Regions from separate parts of the Methylorubrum podarium genome, predicted to be linked through region 1. Evidence: predicted binding sites of a transcription regulator. Region 1 holds the regulator's gene; each other region holds the start of a gene.
What was found. Region 1 encodes LexA, which represses DNA repair genes until DNA is damaged. Its sites were predicted from a motif close to TGTTCNNNNTGTGTTCNG; they were not measured.
Positions count from the first base shown of each region.

Region 2: the regulator LexA is predicted to act here: its motif matches at 1,955-1,972, upstream of parE (DNA topoisomerase IV subunit B).
Region 3: the regulator LexA is predicted to act here: its motif matches at 1,673-1,690, upstream of ABS772_RS15270 (ATP-dependent helicase).

Region 1 is NZ_JBELQE010000085.1:104,642-109,452, reverse strand. It holds gene ABS772_RS16435 (recombinase family protein) at 1-150, opposite strand, end outside; partial or broken gene ABS772_RS16430 (ComEC/Rec2 family competence protein) at 215-1,594, shown strand; gene lexA (transcriptional repressor LexA) at 1,588-2,313, opposite strand; gene ABS772_RS16420 (DUF1236 domain-containing protein) at 2,479-3,339, opposite strand; gene ABS772_RS16415 (MFS family transporter) at 3,792-4,811, shown strand, end outside.
Region 2 is NZ_JBELQE010000030.1:102,257-107,067, reverse strand. It holds gene parE (DNA topoisomerase IV subunit B) at 1-1,893, opposite strand, end outside; gene ABS772_RS04585 (hypothetical protein) at 2,249-2,440, shown strand; gene ABS772_RS04580 (threonine aldolase family protein) at 2,465-3,505, opposite strand; gene ABS772_RS04575 (ABC transporter ATP-binding protein) at 3,637-4,811, opposite strand, start outside.
Region 3 is NZ_JBELQE010000084.1:56,659-61,469, reverse strand. It holds gene ABS772_RS15270 (ATP-dependent helicase) at 1-1,661, opposite strand, end outside; gene ABS772_RS15265 (hypothetical protein) at 1,777-2,016, shown strand; gene ABS772_RS15260 (AsmA family protein) at 2,199-4,811, shown strand, end outside.

The DNA of each region.
Region 1 (4,811 bases):
GTACTCGTCGCGAAGCGCAAGTTGGCGCCTCAGGCCGTCCCGATAGGCCTTCTTATCGCCGGTGTTCGACTGTCGCTTCGAGCTCAGCCGGATGTAGGAATAGGCGGTCGCCGGGCCCGGCTCCGCTTCGCTCCCGACCCTGTCCGACATCTCACCGCCCAGGCTTTTCCGTCACGCCTGTTCGTAAAACGAAAGCCGGCCTACTCGCAACTAGGTGGTCTCGATCTCCGGGCTGCACATGGTGCTCGCGGCGGGCGTCGTGTTCTGGCTGGTGCGGGCGGGGCTCGCGCTGGTGCCGGTGCTGGCGCTGGCTTGGCCGATCAAGAAGATCGCGGCCGGCGCGGCGATGCTGGGGGTGACCGCCTACTGCGCCTTCTCGGGCTGGGACGTCGCCGCCGAGCGGGCGCTGATCATGACGCTGGTGATGCTCGGCGCGATCCTGGTCGATCGCCCGGCGCTCAGCATGCGCAACCTGGCGCTCGCCGCGATCCTGGCGCTGGCCCGCGAGCCGGAGGCGCTGCTCGGCCCGAGCTTCCAGATGTCGTTCGGGGCGGTGGCCGGGCTGATCGCCTGCGCGCCGCTCATCGACGGGCGCGTCTTCCGGACCGAGAGCCCGTCCCGGATCGCGCGGGCGGCGTCGTGGACGGCGACCGCGGTGGTCGGCACGCTGGCCACGACGCTGGTGGCGCAGGTCGCCACCGCGCCCTTCGCCACCTACCACTTCCAGACCGTGCAGCCCTTCGGCCTCGTCGGCAACGCGCTGACCCTGCCGCTCGTCTCCCTCGCCGTGATGCCCGCGGCGGTGCTCGGGATGCTGGCCTATCCCTTCGCCCTCGATCGTCCGGTCTGGTGGCTGATGGGGCTCGCGGTGCGGGGGATGCTCGACATCTCGGCCTGGATCGCCGGGTTCGGGCAGGCCAACGTGGTGCTGCCGGCCTTCGGCACGGGCGCCCTGGTGCTGCTCGCGGCCGCCCTGCTCCTCGCGACCCTTCCGGTGTCGCGGCTGCGTCTCCTCGCCCTGCTGCCGGCGGGGCTCGGCATCGCGCTGGCCGCGAGCCCGGCGCGCTACGACATCTACATCGACCGGGACGGGGCCGGCGCCGCAATCCGCGGCAAGGACGGGCGCCTCGTCGTCCTCGGGCGCCCGCCCGGCTTCGTGCTGGAGCAATGGCTGAAGGCCGACGGCGACGGGCGCCGCCCCGACGCGATCACCGCTACCGCCGGGCCGCGATGCGACCGCCTCGGCTGCACCCTGGCCGCCATCGACGGGCGTGCCGTCGCCCTCGTCAACGACAAGCGCGCTTTCCCTGAGGATTGCGTCCGGGCCGACATCCTGATCAGCCGCCTGCGCGCCCCGCCGGGCTGTGCCGCGCCGCTGATCGCCGACCGCAGCTTCCTGGCAGTGCACGGCGCCACCGCGATCCGGCTCGGCCCGGCGGGGCCGGAGGTGGTCACGACGCGCGGCGCCGGTGAACCGAAGCCCTGGCAGCCCCGGGCCGTCGGCGCGGTGATGACGCCGGCAGCCCGGTCGGAGCCCGAATCAGCCCGCGACGTCGATCCGACGGACCCGCCGCTCCCCGAGACGCCTCAGTAACGGCGCACGAGGCTCACGAGCTTGCCCTGGATGCGCACCCGATCGGGACCGAGGACGCGGGTCTCGTAGGATGGGTTGGCCGCCTCAAGCGCGATCGAGGAGCCGCGACGGCGCAGGCGCTTGAGGGTCGCCTCCTCGTCGTCGATCAGCGCCACGATGATGTCGCCGTTGTTGGCGGTGTCCTGCTTGTGGATCACCACGAGGTCACCGTCGAGGATGCCGGCCTCGATCATCGAATCGCCGCGCACTTCGAGCGCGTAATGCTCGCCGCCCGACAGGAAGTCGGGAGACATGGAGATCGAGTGGCTCTGGCTCTCGATCGCCGAGATCGGCGTACCGGCGGCGATCCGGCCCATCACCGGAACCATCACCGAATGCCCGTTGCCGTCGTGGGCCTGCAGCATCGGCGGCTTCGGCGCGGGCGGCTTGGCCGAGAGGCCGCCCTCGACCACGCTCGGGGTGAAGCGGCGCGGCTCGGGCGCGGGTCCCTGCTTGGCGGCCGGCATGTCGGGCATGCGCAGGATCTCGATCGCCCGTGCCCGGTTCGGCAGGCGGCGCAGGAAGCCGCGCTCCTCCAGCGCCATGATCAGGCGATGGATGCCGGATTTGGATTTGAGATCGAGCGCGTCCTTCATCTCGTCGAAGGACGGCGGCACACCGCTCTCCTGCATCCTCTGCTGGATGAACTGGAGCAGTTCGAGTTGCTTGCGGGTCAGCATGCGGCACCTGCTGTCGACCGCGGGCCGGGGGCGCCGCAGAATCGTTGAAAACAAAGCGCGAACAGCCTAGACGTTCCTCTCCTGTTCCGCAAGACGAACCGAGACATGCGAAGGGCGGCAGTGCCGCAGCGCCGCCGCCCTTCGTTGCGACCTCGCGGATCCGGATCAGGCCGGAATGACGTCCACGATCTCGTAGGTGTCGGGATCGATGATGACGATGTCGTCGCCGACGAGGATGAACTGCAGGCCGCGATAGGCCGGGACCAGCGAGAGGATCGCCGGCGGCAGCGGATGCAGCGAAACCGAGCGCGGGATCGCCGTGCCGACGCGAACCGCGAAGTTCACGTTCGTGACCGCCCGGACATTGGAGCGGGTGATCGACTGACGGAACTCGGTGCGCTGCGTCGAGCTCAGGCTGCGGGAGGCACCGCGTGCCTCCGTCGCCGCCCCGCGACCGCTCCGCTCACCGACCCCGTCGCGGCCCCCGCGCTCACCGGCTCCGTCGCGCCCGCCGCGCTCGCCGGCCGCGTCACGGCTGCTCCGGCCGTCGCGCTCGCCCGCGCCGTCGCGACCGGCGTCGCGGGCGCCGCGCTCACCCGGTTCTCCGGCGCGGTCCGGGCCGCCGTCCCGACCGCCGCGGGGGCCGGTCTCTCCCGCCGCGCCGCCCCGTCCGGCGCCGCCCGCCGCACCGCCGGCTTCGCCGCCGCGGGCACCGCCCCCCATCTCGCCGCCGCCGCGGGCGCCGCCGGCACCACCCGCCTCGCCGGCTCCGCCGCGGGGTCCGCTCGCGGCTCCGCCGGCTCCGCCGCCCGCGCCGCCCATGCTCCCGCCGGCGCCGCCACCGGCACCGCCCGCGCCGCCGGCACCTCCGGCTCCCATCCCGGCACCGCCGCCGGCGCCGCCCCCGGCGCCTCCGCCCGCGCCACCGCCGGCACCACCGCCGGCCCCGCCGCCCTGAGCGAGGGCGGTCGCCGCGCCGAGCACGAGGATCGCGGCGGTTGCCGTGCTGCGAAAGAACTTCGTCATGGTCCGTTCCTGTCTGCTGCCGGCGACCGACGCGGCGCCGAAACCCGGCTCGCAACGGCGACCGCGCGAAAATCGTTCCCCGAAGATGCATTGCCGCTTGTTCTTCGGGACAAGCCTGGCAATAAATGGAGAGGCTCGTATATCGCCGCCGACGTGCTGACGGGCGGGCTCTATGTGTTTGTAAATCCGTAGCGAGCTTACGAGCTTTACTATCCCTCTCCGGGCGATGCCGGGCCGCAAGCGTTCGGGTCGATGGCTCCGGGCGGATGGGCGCAGCCTGCGGAACCCGAATCTCGAGCGCGTTTCGCGTCGGGTCGATCGATACGGCCGGGCGCCTCCTTCGCTGACATCCGCCTGCGCCTGTGCTGTCCCAGCGGCTGGTCCGTCTCGGCCCGGCGCTTAGCTTTATCTGGCTCACGTCCGCCCGAGGGCCGGATCAGCAGGGGAACAGCATGTCGGACATCACCGCGACGGCGGAAGCGCAGGACGACGCGGCCGACCGGCGCCGCCGCATCATGGCGATCGTCGGTTCCTCGTCGGGCAATCTCGTCGAGTGGTACGACTTCTACTGCTACGCCTTCTTCGCCCTCTACTTCGCCCCGGTCTTCTTCCCCGAGGGCGACAGCACCGGCCAGCTTCTCAAGTCGGCGGCCGTCTTCGCGGTGGGCTTCTTCATGCGGCCGATCGGCGGCTGGCTGTTCGGGCGCATCGCCGACCGGCTCGGGCGCAAGACCTCGCTGATGATCTCGGTGCTGATGATGTGCGGCGGCTCCCTCGCCATCGCCCTGCTGCCGACCTACGCCACGGTCGGGCCTCTCGCACCGGTGCTGCTCGTCCTCGCGCGGATGGTGCAGGGCCTCTCGGTGGGCGGCGAGTACGGCACCAGCGCGACCTACATGAGCGAGGTCGCCGCCAAGGGGCAGCGCGGCTTCTACGCGTCGTTCCAGTACGTCACGCTGATCGGCGGCCAGCTCCTCGCCTCGCTGGTCCTCGTTGTGCTGCAAAGCCTGCTCACGGCCGAGCAGCTCACCGCCTGGGGCTGGCGCATCCCCTTCGTCATCGGTGCGCTGGCCGCGGTGATCGCCCTGTTCCTGCGCCGCTCGCTGTCGGAGACGATGAGCGCGGAGAACAAGGATTCGAAGGAGTCGGGAACCTTCGCCGGGCTGTTCAAGCACTGGCGCGCCTTCGCCGTGGTGTTCGCCTATACGGCCGGCGGGTCGCTGTCGTTCTACACGCTGACGACCTACATGCCGAAATACCTCTTCAACACCGCGCATATGGACAAGGTGTCCGCCTCGCAGATCACCACGGCGGCCCTGTTCGTCTACATGGTGATCCAGCCCTTCTTCGGCTGGCTCTCGGACCGGATCGGCCGGAAGACGAGCATGCTGCTGTTCAGCGGGCTCGGCATGGTGATGATCGTGCCGCTGATGTCGGCGATCGGCGCCACCACCAGCCCGGTCCTCTCCTTC
Region 2 (4,811 bases), on a different contig from region 1:
CGTCGTCTCCTTCAGCTGCGCCGGCATCATCTCGCCGAGGCCCTTGAAGCGGCCGATCTCGACCCTGCCGTTCTTGAACACGGTCTTGATGATCCGCTCCTTGTCGGCGTCGTCGCGGGCATAGGCCGACTTCGCGCCCTGGCTGATCCGGTAGAGCGGCGGGATCGCGAGGTAGAGATGGCCCTTGTCGATCAGCCGCGGCATCTGCCGGTAGAAGAAGGTGATCAGCAGCGAGGCGATGTGGGCGCCGTCCACGTCCGCGTCGGTCATGATGATGACCTTGTCGTAGCGGAGATCCCCCTCGCGGAAATTGGCGCCGGTGCCGCAGCCGAGCGCCAGGGTCAGGTCCGAGATGAGCTGGTTGGCGCCGAGCTTGTCGCGGCTGGCCGAGGCCACGTTCAGGATCTTTCCCCGCAAGGGGAGCACCGCCTGGGTGGCGCGGTCGCGGGCCTGCTTGGCGGAGCCGCCCGCGGAATCACCCTCGACGATGAAGATCTCCGAGCCCGCCGTGCCGGCGGCCGAGCAGTCGGCGAGCTTGCCCGGCAGGCGCAGCTTGCGCGTGGCGGACTTGCGGGCGACCTCCTTCTCCTGGCGGCGTCGCAGGCGCTCCTCCGCCCGGTCGATCACCCAGTCGAGCAGCTTGTTGGCCTGGGCGGGCGAGGCCGCGAGCCAGTGGTCGAACGCGTCGCGCACCGCCGTCTCGACGATGCGGGATGCCTCCACCGTCGCGAGCTTGTCCTTGGTCTGGCCCTGGAACTCCGGCTCGCGGATGAAGACCGAGAGCATGGAGGCGCAGGTCGCCATCACGTCGTCGGTGGTCACCGCGTTCATGCGCTTGGCTTGGTTCACGCGCTCGGCGTGCTCGCGCAGGCCCCGGAGCAGGGCGACGCGAAGTCCGGATTCGTGGGTGCCGCCCTCCGGCGTCGGGATCGTGTTGCAGTAGGAATGCGAGACGCCGTCGTCGGTCACCGTCCAGGCCACGGCCCATTCGAGCGAGCCGTGCGAGCCGGGCTTCGTCACTTTGCCCGAGAAGAGGGAGTCGAGGACGAGCTCCTTCCCCTCGATGTCGCGGGCGAGGTAGTCGGAGAGGCCGCCGGGGAAGCGGTGCACGGCCTCCGCCGGCACGTCCTCCAGCCCTTCGAGCAGGGCCGGGGCGCAGCGCCAGCGGATCTCGACGCCGCCGAACAGGTAGGCCTTGGAGCGGGCCATCTTGAACAGGCGGCGCGGATCGAACTTGAGCGAGCCGAAGATCTGCGCGTCGGGGTGGAAGCGCACCCGCGTGCCGCGCCGGTTCTGCACCCGGCCGACCGTCTCGAGGCTTCCCTGCGCGTGGCCGCGGGAAAAGGTCTGGCGGTAGAGAGTCTGGTTGCGGGCGACCTCGACCTCCAGCACGTCCGAGAGCGCGTTGACGACGGAGATGCCGACGCCGTGCAGGCCGCCCGAGGTCTCGTAGACCTTCGAGTCGAACTTTCCGCCCGCGTGCAGCGTGGTCATGATGACCTCGAGCGCCGACTTGCCCGGAAATTTCGGGTGCGGATCGACCGGGATGCCGCGGCCGTTGTCGGTGACGACGAGGGCGCCCGTCTCCTCCAACTCCACCTCGATGAAGCTCGCGTGGCCCGCGACCGCCTCGTCCATGGAATTGTCGATCACCTCGGCGAAGAGGTGGTGCAGCGCCCGCTCGTCGGTGCCGCCGATATACATGCCGGGCCGGCGCCGCACCGGCTCCAGCCCCTCCAGCACCTCGATCGTCGAGGCGTCGTAACCCGCTTCCGCCGTCTCCGGCGCGGGCGCCGGCTGCGGTGCCACGGCGGTGAGACGGCGGCGGCGCTCGGCCTCCGCGGCGGGAGGCTTGCTTCCTGGTCCGAACAGGTCGCGTGCCGGATCGCTCACGCGACGGCTCCTCGAATCGGGTCGGAGACGGGCTGCATGGCTCTTCATACCCTCGTTGTAGCGGAACAAACAGGAAACAAAAAGCCTCCCGTCCGCTTCCGCCGGTCGCAGTATCACGGCGACCGGGGTTGTTCGAAGTCCGACCGCTGCGGCGCGGCCGAAGCGCTGTCATCACAGTGATGCGGGCGGATGGTTAAGAGTGCCTCACGAAGCCCGCCAGCGGGTGGCGATCCTGTGGCCGAAACGCGGCAGCGAACCGTCGCGCCGCGGGGGGCGCAGACCGACGCCGGGAACAGAGGATGGTTTCCGGACGTTAACTCACCAAGGTCAGCTTGACCGTAAGGGAGCTACGCCGATGACCCCTGCCGCCGCCCAAGCGCGTCACATCTCCCTCACGCGCCTGGAACAGGCCGCGGGCCAAGCGTTCGGCTACGCCGACGAGGCCGAGCCGGTGGTCTCCCGTTCGGCGATGCTGCTCTCGTCGTCGAGCTTCGCCATCGCCACCGTCGCGACGGCCCTGGCTGCCACCATCACCTATCTCGTCTGAGGCGCCTTTCCCGCGGAGCCGCCCTCACGCCGCCACGGGCAGGGCGCAGAGGCGGATGTCCCGCGCGAGCGCATCGACCCGCGCCGGGTCCGAATCCCAGGCGAACATGAAGCGCGATGCCCCGCCGATGAAGCCGTAGAACTGCCAGCCGCGAGCGCGCAGCCCCTCCTGGACCGGCACCGGCAGGTTCAGGAAGACGCCGTTGGCCTCCACCGGGGCCGCGAGCGAGATGCCCGGCACGTCGGCGATCGCCCGCACGAGGCGCCGGGCGCAGTCGTTGGCGTGGCGGGCGTTGTCGAGCCACGCGCCGCTCTCCAGCATGCCGACCCAGGGGGCCGCGAGGAAGCGCATCTTCGAGGCGAGCTGCCCCGCCTGCTTGCAGCGATAGTCAAAATCCAGCGCGAGCCGGCGGTCGAAGAAGATCACCGCCTCGCCGACCGCCATCCCGTTCTTGGTGCCGCCGAAGCAGAGCACGTCGACGCCGGCCTTCCAGGTCAGCGCGGCCGGGCTCGCATCGAGGGAGGCGCAGGCGTTGGCGAAGCGGGCTCCGTCCATGTGCAGGCGCAGGCCCGAGGCGCGGCAGACGGCGGCGATCGCGGCGACCTCGTCGAGGGTGTAGACGCGCCCGGTCTCGGTCGCTTGCGTCAGCGTCACCGCCCGCGGCTTGGGGAAGTGGATGTCGCTGCGCTTGCCCGCGATCGTCCGCACGACCTCCGGGGTGAGCTTCCCGTCCGCGGTCGCGGCGGTGAGCAGCTTCGAGCCGTTGGAGAAGAATTCCGGCGCGCCGCACTCGTCCGTCTCGATATGCGCCGAGTCGGCGCAGATCACGCTGTGGTAGGACTGGCAGAGCGAGGCGAGCGCCAGAGAGTTGGCCGCCGTGCCGTTGAAGACGAAGAAGACCTCGCAATCGGTCTCGAACAGACGGCGGAACCCGTCGGCGGCGGCCTGCGTCCAGGTATCGGCACCGTAGGCGGGGGCGTGGCCGGCATTGGCCGCCTGCATCGCGTCGAGCGCCTCCGGGCAGATCCCGGCATAGTTGTCGCTGGCGAATTGCTGCTCGGCCACGGCTGGCTCCCGCTCGGTCCCGTCGAATGCGAAAGGCCGGACGGTGGGGAACCCGCCCGGCCTCACGATGAAATTGTCTCCCGGCCGCTCGATCTTCATACCCCGCCCGCCGGTCCGGCAGGCGCGCCGCGTCAGGCGGCGGCGAGCGCCATCGACATCGATTCCTTCTTCATCAGCTCGCGATAGAAGCCGTCGAGATGCGTGAGCTTCTCCGGCGAGCCGTCCTGAACGATCTTGCCGCCCTCCAGCACGACGATCCGGTCGAAATCCTTCAGCGTCGAGAGGCGGTGGGCGATGGCGATCACCGTGCGGCCCTTCATCAGGTTGGCGAGCGCGGCGCGGATCGCCTCCTCGGATTCGGCGTCCAGCGCCGAGGTCGCCTCGTCGAGCAGCAGGATCGGCGAGTCCTTCAGGATCGCCCGGGCGATGGCGATGCGCTGGCGCTGGCCGCCGGAGAGCTTCACGCCGCGGTCGCCGACGATGGTGTCGAAGCCCTCCGGCAGGGCCTGGATGAAGTCGGTGCAGTGGGCGGCCTCGGCGGCTTTCCAGACCTCCTCGTCGGTCGCGTCGGGCCGGCCGTAGCGGATGTTCTCCCGCAGGGAGCGGTGGAACATCGAGACGTCCTGCGGCACCACCGTAATCGCCTCGCGCAACGATTCCTGCGTGACGCGGGTGATGTCCTGCCCGTTGATGAGGATGCGCCCGCCCTGCACCTCGTAGAAGCGCTGGATCAGCGAGAACAGGGTCGACTTGCCGCCGCCCGACTTGCCGACCAGCCCCACGGTCTGCCCCGGGGGGATGAGCAGGTCGAAATCCGAGAAGACGGCGCGCCCGTCGGGATAGCTGAAGGCCACGTGGTCGAAATGCATCTCGGCGCCGGTCTGGCCGACGAGCGTCTCCGCCTCCGGGTGATCGACGAGTTCGTGCGGCTGCAGCAGGGTGTGCAGCGCCTCCGACAGGCGGGCGGTGTGCTGGGTCGCGTCCACCAGCGCCACGGCGAGGTCGCGGGTCGCGGCGAGGATGCGGATGCCGAGGGTGCAGACCAGCACGACCTGACCGGTGGTCGCCTGACCGGCCTCCCACATCTTGATCGACCAGTAGAGCAGGCCGAGGATCGAGAGCACGGTGAGGATGGCGTGGGTGATGCGCAGCTTCTCGAGGTAGAGGAGCGAGGAGCGGCGCGCCCGCATCTCGGTGCCGATGGTGCCGTCGAAGCGCACGAATTCGCGGTTGAAGGCGGAGAAGGCGCGCACCAGCGGCATGTTGCCGACGAGGTCGACCATCTCGCCATCGACGCTGGCGGCCT
Region 3 (4,811 bases), on a different contig from region 1:
TCCTCCATCGAGCGGACGAATTCCTTGAGGTTCTCGAGCCGCCCGGCGGCGTCGGCCGAGCGGTCCTTCTGCCACATCTCGGTGTAGCCGGACTCCTCCAGGATCGTCTGAGCGACCTCCGGATGCGGCTTGGTCTCCACCAGCCGCACCCAGCGCGAAAAGCTCTCGACGAGGCCGCGCAGCATCGAGCGGGCGCGGGGCTTCAGCTCGTCGGTCTCGATCAGCTTGCGCGCGGCCGCCAGCAGGGGGATCCGGTCGGCGCGGGCGTAGGCGTGCAGGGTCTGGAGCGTCGCATCGCCCAGCCCGCGCTTCGGCGTGTTGAAGATGCGCTCGAAGGCGAGGTCGTCGGCGCCGTTGGTGGTGACGCGCAGATAGGCGAGCGCGTCGCGGATCTCGGCCCGCTCGTAGAAGCGCGGGCCGCCGATCACCCGGTAGGGCAGGCCGACCTGCACGAAGCGGTCCTCGATCTCGCGCATCTGCGCCGAGATCCGCACCAGCACCGCGATCTCGGAAAGCGGATGCCCCTTGCGCTGGAGCGACTCGATCGACTCGGCGACCTGCCGCGCCTCCTCCTCCGAATCCCAGGCGCCGGTCACGGTGACAGGCTCGCCCGCCGCGTCCTCGGTCCGGAGCGTCTTGCCGAGGCGGCCCTCGTTCTTGGCGATGAGCCCGGAGGCGGCGGCGAGGATGTGGCCGGTCGAGCGGTAGTTGCGCTCCAGCCGCACCACCGTCGCGCCGGGAAAGTCGTGCTCGAAGCGCAGGATGTTGTCGACTTCGGCGCCGCGCCAGCCGTAGATCGACTGGTCGTCGTCGCCGACGCAGGCGACGTTCTTCCGCGCCTGGGCCAGCAGCCTGAGCCAGAGGTACTGGGCGACGTTGGTGTCCTGGTACTCGTCCACGAGGATGTAGCGGAACCGGTCCTGGTAGTTGGCGAGGATGTCCGGGTTCTCGCGCCACAGCTTGAGGCAGAGCAGCAGCAGGTCGCCGAAATCGACGGCGTTGAGGGTCGCGAGCCGGGCCTGATAGGCGGCGTAGAGCTGCCCGCCCTTGCCGAAGGCGAAGGCCTGGGCCTCGCCCGGCGGCACCTGCTCGGGGCCGAGGCCCCGGTTCTTCCAGCCGTCGATGGTGTGGGCGAGCGAGCGGGCCGGCCAGCGCTTCTCGTCGATGTTCTGGTCCGCGATGACCTGCTTCATCAGGCGGAGCTGGTCGTCGGTGCCGAGGATCGTGAAGTCGGATTTGAGCCCGACGAGCTCCGCGTGGCGGCGCAGGATCTTGGTGCCGATGGCGTGGAAGGTGCCGAGCCAGGGCATGCCCTCGCCCGCCGGCCCGATCAGCTGGCCGATGCGGTGCTTCATCTCGCGGGCGGCCTTGTTGGTGAAGGTCACCGAGAGGATGTCGTAGGGCCGCGCCTTGCCGGTGGCGATCAGGTGGGCGATGCGCGTCGTCAGCACCCGCGTCTTGCCGGTGCCGGCGCCCGCGAGCACCAGCACCGGGCCCTCCGTCGCCTCCACGGCGCGGCGCTGCTCCGGGTTGAGGCCGGAGAGGTAGGAGGCGCCCTCGGGCCGCAGGGCGGCCATGGCGCGGGCGGCGATGGAGGTCGGGGCCGACGGCGCATCGTCGTCGGACGGGCGCGGCCGGATCGCGTCAGGCTCTTGCATCATGCGCGCATCCCTGGACCAAAAGGCGAACGCCGTCGAGACCCGATCCGGAACCGGCAGCCCCCCTCACGCGTCACTCCGGCAACCTGAAACCGACACCGATGAAGGACACGAGGCCATGCGCGCCCCGTCTCTCGCCCTCCTGACGCTGCTCGCCGCTTTCACGCCGGCTCTCGCGCAGAGCCCCGGAAACCGCGGCGCCACCAGCCGGCAGAACGAGGGGTTCGAGTACCGCAACCAGAACCGCAACTTCGAGCAGCGCCAGACCTTGGAGAACAGCGCGGTCCGCAATCAGATCCAACGTGCGCCGCTCAACGTCCCGCCGCCCGCCGGTCCCGCCTACGGCCCTCGGCGCTGACGAGGCGCTGACGAGGCGCTGACGACGGGCTGAAGCTTAAGCGCGAGGTGCGGGCGGGCCGCAGCTTGTGCTATGGCCGCGGGAACGGAGTTTTGCGCGCCTCCTCCAGGCTTCGTCCCTTCGGACGCGCGTGAGACGCGAACGGAGTCCTGCGGCCCGCAGGCCAGGCGGAAGCGATAACGGTGCGTGATATCCTGACCGCGCTCGCGGGCGCCGTCGTTCTGGTCCTCGTGGCGGCCCTGGCCGTGCCGCCGTTCATCGACTGGTCGGGCCATCGCGCGCTGATCGACCGCACGCTCACAGAATCCCTCGGCGCAGGTGCCCGCAGCGAGGGCGCGATCGACCTGCGCCTGCTGCCCTCGCCGCATCTCCGCCTCGCCCGGCTCCGGCTCGGCGCGGAGGACGGACCGACGCTGGACGCTCAGACCGTCGATGCGGAGATCGCCCTCGCGCCGCTGCTCAAGGGCGAGGTGCGCTTCGTCCAAACCTCGATCGAGCGCGCGCGACTCGTCCTGCCGGTCTCGGACGAGGCGCTGCTGCTGCCGCGCGACGCGCAGGCGCTCCGGCGCGACATCGTGATCGACGACCTGCGCATCCGGCGCCTCGCCGTCGCCACCGCGCGGGCCGGCGCACCGCCGCAGGAACAGTTCACCGCCGAGAACCTGCGGCTGCGGGCTCCGGCCCTGGCCGGCCCATGGCTGGCGGAGGGGACGGCGAAGGGGAGCCCGTTCCATCTCGCCACCAGCACGGCCGGCAGCGACGGCAGCTTCTCGATGAAGCTCACGGGCGGCGGCGACACGATGCCCCGCCTGGAGCTCGATGCCCGCATCGCCCTCAAGCCCGAAGAGGAAGCGGACGGCGGCCGGGCGCGCCGCGGCCTCGTGCCGGAGGCGGAGGGCACGGCCCGCCTCACCGTCGGGCCGCCGGTCCAGCCGGCCGGCGCCGTCCTCCCGCTCACCCTGGCCGCAAAGTTCGAATCGCGCGGCCCCGTGGCCCAGGCCAAGTCGGTCGAGATCGAGCTCGATCCCGGCGGCAAGGCGGCGCGGCTCTCGGGCAGCGGCCGCGTCGACCTGCGCGAGGCCCGTCTTGGTCTGACGCTCCGCACCCGTCGCCTCGACCTCGACGGCCTGCTCGTCTCCGGCGGCGGGCGCGGCCTGCTGGCGCAGGGGCTGTCCTCCGGCGCCCTAACCCCGCCGATGCTGCTCGATCTCGACCTCGCCGCCGAGAGCGTGGCGCTCGGCCTGGACGACTGGACCGGCGTCGCGTTCCGCGGCACGTTCGATCGCGCGGGCGGGCTCGTGCTCCGGCGCTTCGAGGGCACGGCGCCCGGCTCGGCGAGCGTCGCGGCGACCGGCGAGGCCGAGCTGTCGGGCGCGCCCCGCTTCACCGGCCATCTCGACATCGCCGCCCGCAACTCGGAGGCGCTCGGGCGCTATCTCGGCCGGATCGGCGCCGAGGCGAGCGTCGCGGCGATCCTCGACGGGCGCGCCTTCGAGCTCGGCACCGACCTTTCGGCGGCCGGCGGCGACCTCTCGCTGCGCAACCTGCGCCTCGCCCTGGGCGAAGCCCGCGTCACCGGCAATGCCCGCTACGTTCGGGCCGACGCGAACGGGCGCGGGCGCTTCGACGCGCAGCTCTCCGCCAGCGGCGTCGACATCGCCGAACTGCCGCCGCTGGGCGACCTGATGTCGGGCCTGCACCGCCACGATCTCGGCCTGACGCTGCGGGCGCGCGACGTCCGCTACGGACCCTCCGGCGCCAATTCGGGCAACGGCACCATCGCAGTGAGCCTGCAATCGGACGGCGCGAGCCTCGTCGTCGACACCCTCGACATCGCCGACCTCGCGGGGGCGAGCGCGCAGCTCGCCGGGCGGATCGCGCCGGACGGGTCGGGCCGGATCGAGGGCCGCGTGACCGCCGGCAAGGCGGCGCCGCTGCTCGCCCTGCTGGAGCGCGGCTTCCTGCCCGAGGCCCGCCTCCTGCCGCAGAGCTTCCGCCAGAGCGGGCTCGCCCTCGACCTGACCCTTGAGCGCGAATCGGGCGAAGCGGATGCGCTGCGTGCCCGCGCCAAGGGCCGGGCGGGCGAGGGCGATCTCGACCTCGCGCTCCTGACCCGCGTCGGACGGATCGACCGCCTCGATGCCACGCTGACGACGCCGAGGACCGGCCGCTGGTTCGGCCGCGACGACATCGCCGCCCTGCGCCAGCCCGGGCGGCTGCGGCTGACCGGGACCCGCTCCGCGGTCCAGGGCGGCCAGGACGGCGCGCCGCTCGCCCTCGACGTCGAGGGCGATCTCGCCGGCCTCGTCCTCTCGACCGCGCGCCCGATCCTGCTCGACGCCCTCGACCGTCCTCCGACCGGCGGTGCGATGCGGGTGCAGGCACCCGACCTCACGCCCTTCCTGATCCTCGCCGGCAGCGCCGCTCCGCCGGCCGGGCCGCTGCCCGCGTCGCTCACCGTCGACCTGTCGCGCCGGAACGCGACTCTGCATGCCGATGTCACGGGGCAGGTGGCGGGGGGCGATCTCACCGCCGCCCTCGACCGCGCGCCGGACGGCGCGCTCACCGGTACCGCGACGCTCAGTCGTCTGTCCCTGCCGGCGCTCGCGGCGGCGACGGTGCTGCCCGCCGACGGCAGCGGGCGCTTCACCGCCGTGCCGGCCCAGCCTCGAGTCAGTCTCGGCCTCAAGATCGGGCAGCTGGATCTCGGCCGGGGCCTCGTCGCTGAGGCGGCGAGCGTGACGCTGGTGCGCGAGGGCGACGCGCTGAGCCTGCGCGACCTCACGGCCGGACTC